One region of the Pseudomonas sp. LS44 genome, then DNA from elsewhere that is predicted to be linked to it. Evidence: predicted binding sites of a transcription regulator. Region 1 holds the regulator's gene; the other holds the start of a gene.
What was found. Region 1 encodes sigma-54, which starts transcription at its own class of promoters, with help from an activator protein. Its sites were predicted from a motif close to ANTGGCATNNANNTTGCTNT; they were not measured.
Positions count from the first base shown of each region.

Region 2: a site for sigma-54 is predicted at 2,407-2,426, ahead of NVV93_RS12290 (flagellar basal body rod protein FlgF). Genes of this name have one in related genera too.

Region 1 is NZ_CP102830.1:893,934-899,726, reverse strand. It holds gene NVV93_RS03985 (KpsF/GutQ family sugar-phosphate isomerase) at 1-386, shown strand, start outside; gene kdsC (3-deoxy-manno-octulosonate-8-phosphatase KdsC) at 386-910, shown strand; gene lptC (LPS export ABC transporter periplasmic protein LptC) at 919-1,482, shown strand; gene lptA (lipopolysaccharide transport periplasmic protein LptA) at 1,469-2,029, shown strand; gene lptB (LPS export ABC transporter ATP-binding protein) at 2,029-2,754, shown strand; gene NVV93_RS03960 (RNA polymerase factor sigma-54) at 2,893-4,401, shown strand; gene hpf (ribosome hibernation-promoting factor, HPF/YfiA family) at 4,483-4,791, shown strand; gene ptsN (PTS IIA-like nitrogen regulatory protein PtsN) at 4,806-5,270, shown strand; gene rapZ (RNase adapter RapZ) at 5,284-5,793, shown strand, end outside.
Region 2 is NZ_CP102830.1:2,766,777-2,772,569, forward strand. It holds gene flgH (flagellar basal body L-ring protein FlgH) at 1-676, opposite strand, end outside; gene flgG (flagellar basal-body rod protein FlgG) at 785-1,570, opposite strand; gene NVV93_RS12290 (flagellar basal body rod protein FlgF) at 1,617-2,357, opposite strand; gene NVV93_RS12295 (flagellar hook protein FlgE) at 2,672-4,159, opposite strand; gene flgD (flagellar hook assembly protein FlgD) at 4,215-4,892, opposite strand; gene flgC (flagellar basal body rod protein FlgC) at 5,055-5,504, opposite strand; gene flgB (flagellar basal body rod protein FlgB) at 5,519-5,793, opposite strand, start outside.

The DNA.
Region 1 (5,793 bases):
TGTTGCTCAAAGTGGAAAACGTTATGCACTCTGGCGCCGAACTGCCACAGGTAGCGCGCGGCACTGAATTGAAAGTCGCCCTCCTGGAAATGACCCAGAAAGGGCTCGGCATGACCGCCGTCATCGAGCCGGATGGCCGTCTCGCCGGGATCTTTACCGACGGCGATTTGCGCCGTGCCCTGGATCGCGGCATCGACATCCGCAACGCCAGCATCGATGCAGTCATGACCCAGCACGGCAAAACCGCACGAGCGGAAATGCTCGCCGCCGAAGCGCTAAAAATCATGGAAGACCACAAAATCAATGCACTGGTGGTGGTCAACGATCAGGATCGCCCCGTTGGCGCCCTGAATATGCACGACCTGTTGCGCGCAGGAGTAATGTAATGAGCGATGAACTGCTGCAGCGTGCACGCAATATCAAGCTAGCGATTTTCGACGTCGACGGAGTACTTACCGACGGACGCCTGTACTTCCTCACCGATGGCAGCGAATTCAAGACGTTCAATACGCTGGATGGCCACGGCATCAAAATGCTGATCAATTCTGGTGTGCGCACGGCGATTATCAGCGGGCGCAAGACCCCCGTGGTCGAGCGCCGCGCGCAGAATCTGGGAATCCAGCATCTTTACCAGGGCCGCGAGGATAAACTGGTCGTGCTCGATGAATTGCTCGGCGAGCTCAATCTCGGCTATGAGCAGGTCGCCTACCTGGGCGACGACCTGCCCGATCTACCGGTCATCCGCCGCGTCGGCCTGGGCATGGCAGTGGCGAGCGCTGACAACTTCGTCCGCCAGCACGCGCATGGCGTTACCCAGGCGCGCGGCGGTGAAGGTGCAGCTCGTGAGTTTTGTGAATTGATCATGCGCGCCCAGGGCAGCCTCGACGCCGCCCAAGCCGCCTACCTATAGGGCTCTGCATGCTGCGCAAAGTACTTCTCACCTTGTTTTTCTGCCTGGCGGCCGCCCTGCTTGCCGCCCTGGGTTACTGGAATATCGCCCCCGAGAATGAAAAGACGGCCAGCACCGATACCGATACCGCCATCGATTTCTATGCGCTGAACGCTCGCACCGTACAGTTTCAGGCAGACGGCAAGCTGCATTACCAACTGCTTGGCGAAAAAATCGAGCACATCCGGGCTACCGACGTCACCATGGTCAGCCGCCCAGACCTCGAGCTCTATCGGGGCACGCCCCTGCCGTGGCATGTACGCAGCGAGCGCGCCGAGGTGTCGCCGAATGGCGAAGAAGTTGAATTGATCGATAGCGTGCGCATTGAACGCACCGATGCAAAAGGTCGACCGACCGTCATTACCAGCAGCCGCATGACCGTGTTCCCCGACAAGGAATATGCGCAAACCCAGCAAGCCGTTAGAATCGAGGCCGCCAATGGGGTGACCACGGCTAATGGAATGAAAGCGTACTTGAAAGACAGCCGGGTGCACCTGCTGTCCAACGTAAGAGGCCAGCATGAGGTTCGTTAACCCTTTTTCCCTTCGCACACTGCCCCTGCTGCTTAGTCTGGGCGTCGCCATTGCCAGCCCCAGTGCATGGGCACTGCCGAACGACCGCGAACAACCGATCCGCGTGCAGGCCGACAGCGCCGAGCTGGACGACAAGCAGGGCGTGGCCGTATACCGCGGGACCGTGATCATTACCCAAGGCAGCATGAAGATTACTGGCGACACAGTAACCATCACGCAGACCGCCCAGGGCGACATCGACGTGTTCACCTCGGTCGGTCGACCGGCCTATTACGAGCAGAAGCCGGCAGTCGATAAGGAGATCGTCAAAGCCTACGGCCTGACCATCCAGTATTTCGCCAGCAAAGATCGCATCGTCCTGATCGACCAAGCCAAGGTCATTCAGGAAGGCAACACCTTCGAAGGCGAAAAAATCGTCTATGACACCCAGCGTCAGATCGTCAACGCAGGCCGCGCCACAGGCACCAACGTGACCACGCCGCGCCCACGCATCGACATGGTCATCCAGCCGAAGACCAAACCCGCCGCAGAGCAGGCACCTCAGTAATGGCCACCCTGAAAGCCCAACACCTGGCGAAAAGCTACAAAGGCCGCCAGGTCGTTCGCGATGTCAGCCTGTCCATCGAAAGTGGGCAGATCGTTGGCTTGCTCGGCCCCAACGGCGCTGGCAAAACCACCTGTTTCTACATGATTGTCGGCCTGGTGGGCGCTGATCAGGGCCGCGTGCGCATCGACCAACAAGACGTCACGCACCTGCCGATGCACGGTCGCGCTCGCGCCGGTATTGGCTATCTGCCGCAGGAAGCATCAATTTTTCGCAAGCTGTCGGTTGCCGACAACATCATGGCGATCCTCGAAACTCGCCAGGAACTCGACCGCGCCGGACGCCGCAAAGAGCTGGAAAGCCTGCTGCAGGAATTCCATATCAGCCATATCCGCGACAACCTCGGCATGAGCCTGTCTGGTGGCGAGCGCCGCCGGGTGGAAATCGCCCGAGCGCTGGCCACCGCACCGAAATTCATCCTGCTCGATGAACCGTTCGCCGGGGTCGACCCCATTTCGGTAGGCGACATCAAGCAAATCATTCATCACCTTAAAGCCAAAGGCATTGGCGTTTTGATCACCGATCACAACGTGCGCGAGACTTTGGACATCTGCGAAACCGCCTACATTGTCAATGACGGCCAATTGATCGCCGAGGGCGATGCCGAGACGATCCTGGCCAACCAGTTGGTCAAGGAAGTCTACCTGGGGCATGAATTCCGCCTGTAACGCGGCAAATTACCGGGAAGCAAACAACGGACTAGAAAAACACCCAAAGCTTGGGCATATAATTTGCTTCCTAACGGCGCCTCGCGCCCTGTAGTGGATGGCGCCCTGCGCCGGCGAACAAGGTACTAAGCCCCTGCCATGAAACCATCGCTAGTCCTTAAGATGGGCCAGCAGCTGACGATGACACCGCAGCTGCAACAGGCCATCCGCCTCCTCCAGCTATCCACCCTGGATCTCCAGCAAGAGATTCAGGAAGCTCTGGAATCCAACCCGATGCTGGAGCGCCAGGAAGAAGGCGAGGATTTCGACAACACCGATCCGCTGGCCAATGGCGCTGACACTCAGAATTCCACGCCGGAACAGGCCGAATCGTTTAGCGAAACCAGCTATCAGGAAACCAACTCGTCGCCCGAGAATCTCGAAGAAGGCGAGTGGAACGAACGCATACCCAGCGAGTTGCCCGTCGATACCGCCTGGGAAGATGTCTACCAGACGAGCGCCAGCAGCCTGCCCAGCAACGATGATGACGAGTGGGATTTCACCACCCGCACCTCATCCGGCGAGAGCCTGCAGACCCACCTGCTCTGGCAGCTCAACCTGGCGCCGATGTCCGATAAAGATCGCCTGATCGCCGTTACCCTGATCGATTGCATCAACAATCAGGGTTATCTGGACGAAACCCTGCAGGAAGTGCTGGAAGCCTTCGATCCGGAACTGGATATCGAACTCGATGAAATCGAAGCGGTGCTGCACCGCATCCAGCAGTTCGAACCCGCCGGCATCGGTGCACGCGACCTCAGCGAATGCCTGCTGCTGCAATTGCGCCAGCTGCCAGCAAAGACCCCCTGGCTGAGCGAGGCTCAACGCCTGGCGAGCGACTATCTCGATCTGCTCGGGGGGCGCGATTACAGCCAACTGATGCGTCGCATGCGCTTGAAAGAAGACGAGCTGCGCCAAATCATCGAACTGATTCAAAGCCTTAATCCGCGCCCGGGCTCGCAGATCGAATCGAGTGAGCCGGAATATGTGGTGCCGGATGTCATCGTGCGCAAACACAACGATCGCTGGCTGGTGGAGCTCAACCAGGAAGCCATGCCGCGCTTGCGGGTCAACCCGCAATACGCCGGCTTCGTGAAACGCGCCGACGCTAGTGCCGACAACACCTTCATGCGCAATCAGTTGCAGGAAGCGCGCTGGTTTATCAAGAGCCTGCAAAGCCGCAACGAAACGCTGATGAAGGTCGCCACGCAGATCGTCGAACATCAACGCGGCTTCCTCGACTATGGCGACGAAGCGATGAAACCGCTGGTTCTGCACGACATCGCCGAAGCCGTTGGCATGCATGAATCGACCATTTCACGGGTCACCACACAGAAATTCATGCATACCCCACGCGGTATTTACGAGCTGAAATATTTCTTCTCCAGCCACGTCAGTACCTCCGAAGGCGGCGAATGCTCGTCTACCGCGATCCGCGCAATCATCAAAAAACTGGTCGCCGCGGAAAATGCGAAAAAGCCGTTGAGCGACAGCAAGATCGCTGGTTTACTGGAAGCACAGGGCATTCAAGTGGCCCGTCGCACCGTCGCCAAATACCGTGAATCCCTCGGAATAGCCCCCTCCAGCGAACGCAAGCGACTGATGTGACGGAACATTGATCCAAGCCAAAGTGTTCCGGTTACAGGCCCGTTAGCCTGTTCTTACACACGGCAATAAGGAGAACGCGGTATGCAAGTCAACATCAGTGGACATCAACTGGATGTGACCGACGCCATGCGCGACTATGTCGCCGAGAAACTCGGACGATTGGAGCGCCACTTCGACAAGATCACCAATGTGCAGGTCATCATGGAGGTCGAGAAGCTCAAACAGAAAATCGAAGCGACTCTGCACATCGCCGGCGGCGAAATCGTCGCCAACGCCGAACACGAAGACATGTACGCCGCGATCGATCTGCTTACCGATAAGCTCGATCGCCAACTCATCAAATATAAGGAGAAGCAGCTAGGTCGCCTGCAAGGCGCTACGGCTCGCTAATAACCTTCCTTCCCATGATTCGACTTGAAAACATCCTGACCCCCGGCCGTTCCCTGGTGAACGTGCCGGGTGGCAGTAAAAAACGCGTACTGGAACAAATCGCCAACCTGGTCGCTCGCGAACTGCCCGACCTCGATGGCCAGGACATCTTTGAAAGTCTGGTGGCCCGTGAAAAACTCGGCTCCACCGGCTTCGGTAACGGCATCGCCATTCCCCATTGCCGGTTGCCAGGCTGTACTGCTCCGATCAGCGCGGTATTGCGCCTGGAAGCATCAGTCGATTTCGACGCCATCGATGGCGCCCCAGTCGACTTGCTATTTGTACTGCTGGTACCGGAAGCGGCTACCGACGAACACCTCGAATTGCTGCGGCAGATCGCCAGCATGCTCGATCGCAACGAAGTACGTGAGCGTCTGCGTCATGCGCAAAGTAGCGACAACCTATACCAAGTGGTTGTAGACGTTCAGAACGGTTCCTAAGGAAGCCCTCCTCATGCGCTTGATCATCGTCAGCGGCCGCTCCGGCTCAGGCAAGAGCACCGCCCTCGATGTCCTTGAGGACAACGGTTTCTATTGCATCGACAATCTTCCCGCCGGGTTGCTTCCCGAGCTTGCCGAGCGCTCGTTGTTGCATACCGAATTGATCGAGCCGCTGGTCGCGGTATCCATAGATGCGCGCAACTTGCCCAGCCAACTCGAGCGCTTCCCGGAGCTGCTGAACGAAGTCCGCGCCCGGTTTATCAATTGCGACGTGCTGTATTTGGATGCCGACGAGGAGGTACTGCTCAAGCGCTTCTCGGAAACCCGTCGCCGTCACCCGCTAACCAACGAGCGCCGCCCACTCGCAGAGGCGATCGCCGATGAGTCCACATTGCTCGGGCCGATTGCCGACCTCGCCGATCTGCGCATCGATACCAGCCACCTCAACCTTTATCAGTTGCGCGACAGCCTAAAGCTGCGCCTGCTGAACAAACCTGAGCCCGGCACCGCCTTTCTGGTCGAG
Region 2 (5,793 bases), 1.9 Mb from region 1:
GGCTCATGAAGAAGCGGTCGAACCAGCCAGGCTGGCTGGCATCGGCGAAGGCACCGGTGCCGGAATAGGTGATGCGCGCATCGGCCACGCGGGTCGACGAGACGGTGTTGTCGGTGGCGATATCATCGGCGCGGATCAGGCCGGCGATGCGTACCAGCTCGTCGCCGGTATTCAGGGTCATCCATTTTTCGCCGCGTACCGCGAGGATGCCGTTGGGCAGCACTTCGGACACAGTGACGGTGACCGAGCCAGACAAGCTGTTGCTTTGACCTGCCTTGGAGTCGCCTTTGGTATCCCGGCTGCCGCTGTATTCGGCACCGAGCTCCAGCGAGCCGCCGGTCAGCGGATTGTCGGTGCTCACGCCGCCGCCAAACAGCGAGGTCAGGCCGATATTGGCCGTGCTGTCTTTCTGCAGCTGCGAGTTGGCGTTCTTGCTCGCCTGGGTCTTCTCGTTGAGGGTGATCGTGATGATGTCGCCGACCCGGTACGCCTTGCGGTCGCCGTACAGGCTGTTATCGAAACCCGATTGGTAGATGGCCCCGTTATTCTGCGCAGCCGGCAGCGGCGTACGCGGCAACACTGGCGCGTAGTAGGGATCGTTAGCCTTCGGTGGCGGCGCCACGCAACCGGCGAGGAGCACGACGCCAAGCAGCGGGAGAAGGGAAAAACGATTCATCACTACTACCTCTCGGTGTTTCAGCCAGACGGTGCGGCGTAGGAGCGAATTCATTTGCGATGCTTTCATTCGCCGATCGCGAATGAGTTCGCTCCTACAAACCCACCATCAAAGATTCTGCGAAATGAAGCCGAGCATCTGGTCGGCAGTGGAGATGACTTTCGAGTTCATCTCATACGCGCGCTGGGTGGTGATCATGTTCACCAACTCCTCGACCACGCTGACGTTGGAATTTTCCAGGGTGTTCTGTTGCACGGTACCCAGGCCGGTCAGGCCCGGCGTACCGACCTGCGGCGCGCCACTGGCAGCGGTTTCCAGGAACAGGTTGCCGCCGATGGCTTCCAGACCAGCCGGGTTGATGAAGTCGGCGGTCTGGATGCTGCCCAAAATTTGCGGTTGCGGGTCGCCGGTAGTGGTCACCGAAACCGTGCCGTCTTCACCCACGGTGAAGGATTTCACTTCGTTGGGCAGGGTGATCGCCGGCTCCAGCGCGTAACCGCTGGAGGTGACCAACTGACCTTCGGAGCTCAGGTGAAAGCTACCGTCGCGGGTGTAGGCCACGGTGCCGTCGGGTTGCATGATCTGGAAGAAACCGCGGCCGTTGATGGCCATATCCAACGGCTGCTCGGTGGTCTGCAGGCTGCCGGCGGTGAACACCTTCTGGGTGCCGACGATGCGCACCCCGGTACCCAGCTGCAGGCCGGAAGGCAATTGGCTGTCCTGGCTGGTGTTGCCGCCGGGCTGACGCTTGATCTGATAGAGCAAATCCTGAAACTCGGCGCGATCACGTTTGAAACCCGTGGTCGATACGTTCGCCAGGTTGTTGGAAATGGTGGTCAGGTTCATGTCCTGGGCGGACAAACCGGTTTTACTGACCCACAGAGCCGGAAGCATATTGATTCTCCTGGGGCGCCGGTTTCATGGCGCCACCTGCTGGTAATTAGCTAAGTTGCATGACCCGTGCCACAGACGAGGCATCGTCCTCGGCCGTACGCATCATCTTCACTTGCAGCTCGAACTGGCGGGACAAGGAGAGGATCGCGGTCATCTCCTCGACGGCATTCACGTTGCTGGTTTCGAGGAATCCGGAGGTCATCTGCACGTTGGTATCGGCCTGCAGCGGCTCCTGGCCCTTGTAGCGGATCAGGCCATCGGCGCCCTTCTCCATCTGCTTGAGATCCGGATTGACCAGCTTCAGGCGGTCGACCTCAGCGATCACGTTGGGGGCTTCGCCGAGCGCACGGATGGTGATGGTGCCGTCAGCACCGATTTCGACTTTCTGCTCTGGCGGCACGGCAATCGGCCCGCCGTTGCCCATGACCGGCAAACCGGCGCCGGTACGCAGCTGGCCGTAAGCATCGATCTTCAGGCTGGCGGTGCGCACATAGGCTTCCCCGCCATCCGGCGCCTGCACGGCCAGCCAGCCGTCGCCGCTAACCGCGACATCCATGCCGTTGCCGGTTTCCTGCAAAGTGCCAGCGGTGAAATCGGTACCGGGGCGCTCGCTCATCGCGTAGACCCGCGCCGGGAAGCTGTCACCGAATACCTGCATCGACCGCGCCTGCTCGAAGTCGCGCCGAAAGCCGTTGGTGGAGATGTTCGCCAAGTTGTTGGCATGCGCGCGCTGGGCCAGGGTGCTCTGGCTGGCTCCGCTCATGGCGACGTAAAGCATCTTGTCCATGGTTCTCTCCGAGGTGGACTTTGCCGCCCGCTGCTCTGTTGGCAGAGATATAGCAAAGCTTGTGCCAGCCCCGGAAATTATTTTCAAACCATTGATAGATAAGGATTTTATAAAAAAAAAAGCTCCCTACGGAGCTTTTTATTCAAGCCAGCGGCGGAAGCTTGCCGCTTGCGGCAAAGGTCGAGATACGTAGGGCGGGTGCAGCCCGCAGAGGTCCCGGCGGGTTGCACCCGCCCTACAGGGTAGGAGCGAATTCATTCGCGATCACGACAGACACCTATCGTGAATGAATTCGCTCCTACACCGGCCCGTTATCAGCGCAGGTTGATGATGGTCTGGGTAATCGCGCTTTCGGTTTCGATGGTCTTGGCGTTGGCTTGGTAGTTGCGCTGGGCAACGATCAGGTTGACCAGTTGATCCGACAACTCGACGTTGGAGTCTTCCAGCGCGCCAGCCTGCAAGGCACCCATGGTACCGGTACGTGGCGAGCCGATTATCGGCTCGCCGGACTCGAACGACTGCACCCAACCGGTCTTGCCTACCGGGGTCAGGCCCTGCACGTTGGCGAAGTTGGCGAGCACGATCTGACCTTGCACCTTGGATTGGCCGTTGGTGTAGCGGGCGAAGATCACCCCGGTATCATCGATTTCCAGGCCCGATAGCTGGCCGGTGGTATAGCCGTCCTGGCTCACGCTGTTGACCGCAAAAGCGCTGGCGAACTGGCTGGAGGTGCGCAGATCGAACGCAATACCGCCCGGGTTGGCCATGGCACCGTTGGCCGACCAGACCGCTGGCGTGCCGTTATCGGTCGCGGCCGGCACCCAGTTATTCATATTGATAACGCCGTCCGGGCTGATGCTGAAGCCGCTGGGCGTCGACGCCGCCAGCGCAGTGGTATCCAATTGACCGGCCGCGTTAAAGGAGAGGTTCACCGAGGCCGGCGTGGTCAGGCTCGGGTTGGCCGGATTGCGACCATCGACCAACACATTCATCTGCCAGCTGTTGTCGGCGGTCTTGACGAAATACTGGGTGAACACGTGGGCATTGCCCTGGGTGTCATAGATGTTCACCGAGGTCGAGGAGTTGTAGGTGGTCGGATCGGTGGGATCGAACGTTGCGTTTCCCGCGGCAATCGCCGCCGCCGACACCGCTGGATCCGCTGCCACCGCCGCCTGAGCGGCCGCTGTCTCGGCAGCGGTCGGGTTGGCCGGATCCACCACGCCGTTGGCAGGGTCGTTGATCCAGGCAGTCGTGGAGGCGACGGTCACTGCGTCACTGGCCGCCTGCCAGGTCGCCGGCGAAGCCTGCGCGGAGTTCAGGTTGAAGTTCTGGGTCAAGCGGCTGCTGGCTTTCGGCGCCTGGTTGGAGGTTTCGATACGCAGATCGCCCACCACGCCGCTCTGGATATTGCCATTGCCGTCGACGGTATTGCCCTGCAGGCGATAGCCGAAGTTGTTGGTCACATAGCCGTCGCGGTCGGTACCGAAGTAGCCAGCCCGGGTATAGCCGACGTCGCCGCCATTGCTGGTGACGAAGAAACCGTTGCCGTTGATGGCCAGGTCCAGGGCGTTCTGCGTGTAGTTGATGTTGCCCTGGTTGAACAGCTGCGACACGTTGGCGAGCAGCACGCCGCTGCCCTGCGGGTTGGACCCGGTGCCGAGTACCGAGGCGGCATACACGTCAGCGAATTCCGCGCGCGACTGCTTAAAGCCCGCCGTGCCGGCGTTGGCGATGTTGTTGCCGGTAACGTTGAGGTCACTGGTGGCAGCCCGCAGACCGCTGAGACCGATATTGAACGCCATTCAAGACTCCTTGGCCGGTAAGTCCGGCGACTCCAGCAAACGCTGATTCTGTGAATTACTGACCGATGACCTGGACCTGGGAGAGCGCAACGCTGCCGATTCCCGCCAGGTTGAGCATCAATTCGCCGCCGTTCTGGGCCAGGGTGACGCTGTCGACGTTGGCCGGCAGCATGGTGTACAGCCCCTTGGTTTCGGTGCCGTAAACCGCCTGCGCTTCGAACTTGTAGGTGCCGGGCGGCAAAATATTGCCGTTCGAATCCTTGCCGTCCCACATGAAGCTGACATTGCCGGCCTCCTGCTGACCAAGGTTGACGCGGTTCACTACCGTGCCGGCGCTGTCGTAGACGTTGACGTAGACGTTGCTGCTGGAAACCGGCAACACCGCGCTGGCCTTGAAGGTCTCGCTGGTATCGACCACAGCCTTGTCGCTCGGCACGATCACCTTGCGGCCGACCAGCGAGGATGCCTGCAGCGCCTGCGAGGACTGGTAGCCGGAGAGCAACGAACTCATGCTGTCGTTGAGCTTCTCCACGCCCTCCACCTGGCTGAACTGCGCCAGTTGGGCGATGAACTCGCCGTTGCCTTGCGGCTCCAGCGGGTTCTGGTTGTTCAGCTGCGCCACCAGCAGATTGAGAAACTCGTTCTTGCCGAGTTCCTTGGACTTGGTTTCGCTCTTGATCTGGTACTGGTCCAGCGCCGAACTGCCGACACCGCTTACGCCATCTGTGCTCATGATTCTTCCTCGTGCGCCTTACCAGGCCGTTGGAAAACTACCTACGTTGCCGATACGGCGTTAAAAACGGCCTCAAAATGCTCATTTACAACACGTAAACTGCGCTTTTTCGGCCGTTTTTGCCTTGTCTCGGCTGCCTCGCCTACATTTTTCAACGGCCTGTTACTGACCCAGGGTCAGGACTTTTTGCATCATCTGCTTGGCGGTGTTCATCATTTCGGTATTGGTCTGGAAGGCACGGCTGGCAGAAATCATGTCAGCCATCTCCTCGACCACGTTGACGTTCGGGTAATAGACGTAGCCGTTGTCGTCGGCAGCCGGATGCTTCGGCTCGTAGCGCGGCGTCAGGGTGCTCTGGTCTTCGATCACGCCGAGCACCTGCACGCCGGCACCGGACTGGTCCTGGTCGGCGAACAGCGAGCCACGGTCGCCGCTGCCGCTCAGCGAGCTCTGGAACATGGTGGCAAACACCGGATGGCGGGCGCGGTAGGTCTGATCGACGCTGGACGACACGCTCTCGGCGTTGGCGATGTTGCTGGAAATGGTGTTCAGGCGAGTGCTCTGGGCGCTCATGCCGGTTCCGGCGATATTGAAAACACTGGCTAGTGACATGGCAGAGGTCTCCCTTATTCGCCGCGCAGGGCGGTGATCAGCCCTTTGAACTTGCTGTTGAGCAGCGTGAAGCTGGATTGGAACTGCACCGAGTTTTCCGCGTAATTGGCTTGCTCGAGCTGCGCGTCCACAGTGTTCTGGTCGATCGACGGCTGCATCGGCGTGCGGTACTGCAGCGCAGCGTCGGCCATGCCGATGCCCTGCGCGTCGATGTGCTGGCTGTTGGTGCGATTCAGCTGAAAGGTGCCGCGCTGGGTCTTCTCGCTTTGCTCAGCGAGCACCGAAGCGA